DNA from 2 places in the Streptomyces sp. NPDC086023 genome. Region 2 is predicted to be linked to the other one. Evidence: predicted binding sites of a transcription regulator. Region 2 holds the regulator's gene; the other holds the start of a gene.
The links. The regulator HspR, encoded in region 2, represses chaperone genes until heat shock. The targets are predictions, from matches to a motif close to TTGAGNNNNNNNNNCTCAA.
Positions count from the first base shown of each region.

Region 1: the regulator HspR is predicted to act here: its motif matches at 2,125-2,143, upstream of lon (endopeptidase La).

Region 1 is NZ_JBITRX010000005.1:378,657-382,134, reverse strand. Features, by position in the region: gene lon (endopeptidase La) at 1-2,102, opposite strand, end outside; gene ACIF6F_RS13310 (hypothetical protein) at 2,221-3,478, opposite strand, start outside.
Region 2 is NZ_JBITRX010000004.1:12,395-15,872, forward strand. Features, by position in the region: gene ACIF6F_RS09400 (helix-turn-helix transcriptional regulator) at 116-1,129, shown strand; gene ACIF6F_RS09405 (heat shock protein transcriptional repressor HspR) at 1,177-1,629, opposite strand; gene dnaJ (molecular chaperone DnaJ) at 1,634-2,809, opposite strand; gene grpE (nucleotide exchange factor GrpE) at 2,848-3,468, opposite strand; gene dnaK (molecular chaperone DnaK) at 3,468-3,478, opposite strand, start outside.

The DNA.
Region 1 (3,478 bases), on a different contig from region 2:
GTCATCGTGATGCCCGCGCTCGGCCCGTCCTTGGGGACCGCGCCCGCCGGGAAGTGGATGTGCACGCCCCGGTCCTTGAGGTCGGCCACCGGCAGCTCCAGCTCGGCGCCGTGCGAGCGGAGGAAGCTCAGCGCGATCTGCGCCGACTCCTTCATGACGTCGCCCAGCTGGCCGGTGAGGGTCAGCCCGGCCGCGCCGGTCTCCGGGTCGGCGAGCGAGGCCTCGACGAACAGCACGTCACCGCCCGCGCCGGTGACGGCCAGCCCGGTCGCCACGCCCGGCACCGCGGTGCGCCGCTCGGCGGGGTCCTGCGCGGACTCCGGCACGTGGTGCGGCCGCCCGATCAGCGCCCGCAGGTCGTCGGCGCCGATGTGGAACGGCAGCTCCCGCTCGCCCAGTTCGTGCTGCGCGGCCACCTTGCGGAGCAGCCGGGCGACGGACCGCTCCAGGGTGCGGACGCCCGCCTCGCGGGTGTACTCGCCGGCGAGCCTGCGCAGCGCGTCCTCGCCCAGGGTCACCTCGTCGGCGCCGAGCCCGGCCCGCTCCAGCTGGCGCGGGAGCAGGTGGTCGCGGGCGATGACGACCTTCTCGTCCTCGGTGTAGCCGTCGAGCCTGACCAGCTCCATGCGGTCGGCGAGGGCCTCGGGGATGGCCTCCAGCACGTTCGCCGTCGCCAGGAACACGACGTCGCTGAGGTCCAGCTCCACCTCCAGGTAGTGGTCCCGGAAGGTGTGGTTCTGCGCCGGGTCCAGGACCTCCAGCAGGGCGGCGGCCGGGTCCCCGCGGAAGTCGGAGCCCACCTTGTCGATCTCGTCCAGGAGCACCACCGGGTTCATCGACCCGGCCTCCTTGATCGCGCGGACGATCCGGCCGGGGAGCGCGCCGACGTAGGTGCGCCGGTGGCCGCGGACCTCGGCCTCGTCGCGTACGCCGCCCAGCGCCACCCGTACGAACTTGCGGCCCATGGCGTGCGCCACGGACTCGCCGAGGGAGGTCTTGCCGACCCCCGGCGGACCGACGAGCGCCAGCACCGCGCCGCCGCGACGGCCGCCGACCAGGCCCATGCCTCGGTCGCCGCGCCGCTTGCGCACGGCGAGGTACTCGGTGATGCGCTCCTTCACGTCGTCCAGGCCGGCGTGCTCGGCGTCGAGGACGGCGCGGGCGCCCTTGATGTCGTACGCGTCCTCGGTCCGCTCGTTCCACGGCAGTTCGAGGACGGTGTCGAGCCAGGTCCTGATCCACGAGCCCTCGGGCGACTGGTCGCTGGACCGCTCCAGCTTGTCGACCTCCTTGAGGGCGGCCTCGCGGACCTTCTCGGGCAGGTCGGCGGCCTCCACGCGGGCGCGGTAGTCGTCGGACTCCTCGCCCTCGGCGTCGTCGTTCAGCTCGCGCAGCTCCTTGCGCACCGCCTCCAGCTGACGGCGCAGCAGGAACTCGCGCTGCTGCTTCTCCACGCCCTCCTGCACGTCCTTGGCGATGGACTCGGCCACGTCCTGCTCGGCGAGGTGCTCGCGCAGCCAGGTGATGGCGAGGCGGAGGCGGGCGACCGGGTCGGCGGTCTCCAGCAGCTCGACCTTCTGGGCGACCGTCAGGAAGGGCGAGTAGCCGGAGTTGTCGGCGAGCGCGCCGACGCCTTCGATCTGCTGCACCCGGTCGACGACCTGCCAGGCGCCGCGCTTCTTCAGCCAGCTGGTGGCGAGGGCCTTGTACTCCTTGACCAGCTCGGCGACCGAGCCGGGCAGCGGATCGGGCACGTGCTCGGCGACGGTCTCGCCCTCCACCCAGAGCGCGGCTCCGGGCCCGGTGGTGCCGGCGCCGATGCGGACGCGGCCGCGGCCGCGGATCAGGGCGCCGGGGTCGCCGTCGGAGAGCCGGCCCACCTGCTCGACGGTGCCGAGCACTCCGGTCGCGGCGTACGTCCCGTCGACCCGCGGCACGAGCAGCACCCGGGGTTTCCCGCTGCCGGAGGCGGCCTGCGCCGCCTCGACCGCGGCCCGCACCTCACCGTCCGTCAGATCGAGCGGCACGACCATGCCGGGCAGCACGACCTCGTCGTCGAGCGGCAGAACGGGCAGCGTGAGCGTTGCGGACGTCGAAGCCATGATCTTCCCTCCGGCAGTGAAGTTGAGCTATGCCGACTCAATGCGTGTGAGCCCCCGCATGTTCCCCACCCCCCGTTCGCCGTCGGCGAACACAGCGTGACGGTGCCGTTCTTGCCGGTCAGCGGCCCCGGGGCGGGCGGGGGCATTCGCCCGGGCGGGCGTACAGCGTGATGGCGGCGCCGTGGGTGCGGCGGTGGGTGCAGAGGTCGAAGTGGGTGATCAGGGTCTGGCGTTTGACGGCTTCCCTCGGGAGGCGGTCGCGCGGCTGGTCCGGCGGGTCCGAGAGGGCGATCACGCGGGGGCTGTCCAGCAGGGCGGCGCGCAGGTCCGTCGAGGGCAGTTCGGTGCCCTGGAGCGTGCCCGACGCCGCCGGCGAGCGGGCCAGCGCCAGGTCGCGCAGGCCTCCGTACACCTCGGGCGAGGAGAGCAGCCACTCGCGGCGGCGGGCCGGCAGGAAGAGGACCCCGTCCCCCGGCCGGGACAGCTCGCGGACGGCGGCGGCCACCGCCACCACGTCGTCCTTGCGGCTCTCCGGCGTCCGGAGCCACAGCGACCACGGCAGGCCGAGCACCGCCACCAGCAGCACCACCCGCCACCGCGACACCAGCAGGGCAAGGCCCGCGAGGGCGTAGAGGACGTACCGGTCGACGTACCAGGGGTGGACCAGCGAGACCGCCAGCAGCACACCGGGCGGCAGCAGCAGCAACGGCAGCGCCACGCGCGCGCGTTCCCGCTCCGCGCCCCGCGCCAGGAGCAGGCCCGCGCCCGCCGCCACCGCGTACGCGAGCCAGTCCTGCCGGCCCGGCCGCCCCAGCCACCCCAGCTGCGCCCCGGCCTGGCCCGCGGCCACCACGGCGAGCGGCAGCACTCCGGCCGCGACGGCGAGCGCGCACCACCGCCAGGCCCGCCTCCGCCACGCCACCACGGCGTGTGCGGCCATGGCGAGCAGCGCGAACTGGTGCAGCCAGCAGGCGAGGAGGAGCAGGCCGGCGTACGCGACCCAGCGGCCGCGCAGCAGCGCGTACGTCGCCCACACCACGGCCGCGGCGACCAGCGCGTACGAGCGCCCCTCCTGCGCGTACTGCTGCACCGGCGGCAAGACCGCGTACGCGGTCCCCGCCGCCGCGGCCGCCCTCGGCCCGGCGCGGGTCCCCGCGACGGCCGCCACCCCGTACGCGGCCGCGGCCGTGGCCAGCACGGAGGGCAGGCGCAGTGCCCACAGGCCGCCGTCCCACACGCCGAAGACGGCGTGCATGAGGAAGTAGTGCAGGCCGTGAACGGCGTCGACGTTGCCGAGCAGCGCCCACAGCTCGCCGGCGGTGCGGTGGGCCACCTGGTGCGTGACGGACTCGTCCCGCCACATCGCGGGCCCCCGC
Region 2 (3,478 bases):
TTCTCTTATACATGGTCGGCTTCGTCCTCACTTGATGGAATCCTCTCCCCCGCGTGTCAGACGATGGCTCATTCAGGCACGTCCGTGCCACAAGGACGATGCATCATGTTCTTGCATGTTCAGGACCCTGGGGGGTGGAGATTTGCCCAGCATCACCACAAAGCCGACACATCCCCACTCGGTCACGGCCCTGTGCGACGACGGCGTGCGGTTGTACGCCACCGCGCTCAGCACCGGACGCATCGCCCGCGCAGAAGTTGAAAGCGCTCCTTGCCTGCTGGAATTCGCGCTGCTCCATCCGGATCCGGATGACGCGAACTCCCTGCGGCCGGTTCCCCCGTCCGTCGCACTCGCGCAGCGCCTCCACCCGATCGAACGCGAGATCCAGGACCGGCGTCGGCTGTCCGTAGAACTCACCGACACTTTCGAGCCGTTCCTCGCCATCAGCGCGCAGACGCCCTCCAACACCCACGCCATCACCGTCCTGGAGGGATTCGACCGCATCAACGCGGCGCTCAACATCGCCACCGCGGAGTGCCACACGGAGGTCCTGACGGTACAGCCCGGCGGCCCCCGTCCGTCGCTCGCGCTGACCCAGGCGCTGGAGCGGGACGCGCCGCTGATCAACCGCGGGGTCAGCATCCGCACGCTCTACCAGCACACCGTCCGCCACAGCCAGGGAACCCTCGCCTACGTGGACCGCATCTCCTCGGGGAAGGTGGAGATCCGCACGCTGGAGGAGCTCATCGAGCGGCTGATCATCTTCGACCGGACGGTGGCCTTCATCCCCGCGAGCGACGACCGCCGGGTCGCCCTGGAGCTGCGCCACCCGGGCCTCGTCGAGTACCTCATCAAGGTCTTCGAACAGCTGTGGCGGCGCGCCGTGCCGCTGCGCGAGGAGGTCACCTACACCCCGATGCCGGACGGCATCACGGGCGTCCAGCGCTCCATCGCCCAACTCCTCGTCGAGGGGCACGTGGACGAGGCGATCGCCCGCCGGCTGGGGATGAACGTGCGCACATGCCGGGCGCACATTGCCAAGCTGGCCAGCCATCTCGGCAGCGGGAGCCGGGCGCAACTCGGTTACCTCATCGCCCAGTCGGGCATCCTCGACGCGCCGGAGAGCTGAACGGCCCCCGCCCGCAGGGGCAGGGGCCGATCTTGGCCTGAAATCGCCTACTCGGAGGGGCGCTTGGGGCGCCAGACCACCAGCGCGCTCGTGTGCTGCACGTCCTGGTACGGGACCAGGTCGCGCCGGTACGACGCGTGCACCTGCGCCTCGCGCTGCTGCATGGCCGCGGCGGCGCCGTCCAGCGCCGAGGAGAGCTCGGCGACGCGCTGCTGGAGCGCGGCCACCTGGTTCTCCAGTTCGATGATGCGCTTGATGCCCGCGAGGTTGATGCCCTCGTCCTGCGACAGCTGCTGCACCGTGCGGAGCAGCTCGATGTCACGGGCCGAGTAGCGGCGGCCCCGGCCGGCCGTGCGGTCCGGGGAGACCAGGCCCAGGCGGTCGTACTGCCGCAGGGTCTGCGGGTGCAGGCCGGAGAGCTGGGCGGCCACCGAGATCACGTACACCGGCGATTCGTCGGTGAGTTCGTACGGGTTGCGTCGTCGGCCGTCGCCGTTCATGGCGTCACGCTCCCTTCGCGGCCTGGAACAGTTCTTCCCTGGGGTCCTCGTCCGCCGTGGCGTCGCGGTACGACTCCAGTGCCTCGCGCGCCTTGTCCGACAGCCGCGTCGGTACGGCGACCTCGACGGTGACCAGCAGGTCCCCGCGGGTGCCGTCCTTTCGGACCGCGCCCTTGCCGCGCGCCCGCATCGTACGGCCGTTCGGCGTGCCCGCCGGGAGCTTCAGCGTGACCGGCGGCCCGCCGAGGGTCGGCACCTTCACCTCGCCGCCGAGCGCGGCCTCCACGTAGGAGACCGGCACGGTGACGGTGAGGTTGTCGCCCTTGCGGCCGAAGACCGGGTGGGAGTCCACGTGGACCACCACGTACAGGTCGCCGGCGGGACCGCCGCGCTCGCCCGGCGCGCCCTTGCCGCGCAGCCGGATCCGCTGGCCGTCCAAGACGCCCGCCGGGATGCGGACCTGCATGGTGCGCGAGGAACGCGCCCGGCCGCTGCCCTTGCAGACCTCACAGGGGGTCTCGGCGATCAGGCCGCGCCCCTTGCAGTCGACGCAGGGGTCGGTGAGGGAGAAGCCGCCACCGCCGCCGCGCGAGACCTGTCCGGTGCCGACGCAGGTCGGGCACACCCGGGGCGTGCCGTTCTTGTCGCCGGTGCCGGAACAGGCCTTGCAGGGCGCCTGGGACGACATCCGGAGCGGGACGGTCGCGCCGTCCACCGCCTCCGTGAAGCTGAGGGTGACCTCGGACTCGATGTCCTGGCCGCGCCGGGGCTGCGTACGCGTGCCCGCGCCCGCACCCCGGCCGCCGAACAGGCCGCCGAAGACGTCCCCGAGTCCGCCGCCGAAACCGCCGGCCCCGCCTCCGGCCTGGGCACCCCCGAAGAGGTCGCCCAGGTCGAAGTTGAAGGAGCCGCCGGCCCCGGGACCGGGACGGAAGCCGCCGTTGCCGAAGAGCGCGCGGGCCTCGTCGTACTCCTTGCGCTTCTTGGGGTCGGCGAGGACGTCGTTCGCCTCGGAGATCTCCTTGAAGCGCTCCTCGGCCTCCGCGTTGCCCTTGTTGGCATCCGGGTGGAACTCGCGCGCGAGCTTCCGGTACGCCTTCTTGATCTCGGCCTCGGTGGCGTCCTTGGGGACGCCGAGAACCTTGTAGTAGTCCTTCTCCACGAAGTCCTTCGTGCTCATCGACGTCCCTCCTCCCGCGTGCGGGTGCTGCCTACTTCTTACTCACTGTCCTGCTCGGAGTCTTCCGACTCCTCCGCCTTGGCCTGCGCCCCGGGCTGGGGCTCGGCCACCGCGACGCGCGCGGGGCGGATCGTACGCTCGCCGATCCGGTACCCGGGCTGCAGGATCGCCACGCAGGTCGTCTCGGTGACGTCCGGCGCGTACGAGTGCATCAGGGCCTCGTGGATCGTCGGGTCGAAGGGCTCGCCCTCCTTGCCGAACTGCTGGAGGCCCATCTTGGCGACGACCGTCTCCAGGGATTCGGCCACCGACTTGAAACCGCCCACCAGTTCGCCGTGTTCCCGGGCGCGCCCGATGTCGTCGAGCGTGGGGAGGAGCTCGTTCAGGAGGCTCGCGACGGCGATCTCCTTGACCGTGATCCGGTCCCGCTCCACGCGGCGGCGGTAGTTCTGGTACTCGGCCTGGAGCCGCTGGAGGTCCGCGGTGCGCTCGCCGAGCGCCGTACGGGTCTGGTCCAGCTGGGCCACCAGGGCCACGTCCGTTGCGTCCCCGGCCGGGGCCGCCGCCTCCTTGGCGGAGTCGGCGGCCTTCGGCTCGTCGGGCGTGCCGTCGGCGGGGACTTCGGGCTTCTCATCGAAGCCCGGGGTCTCCTCCGACATCAGACCTGGC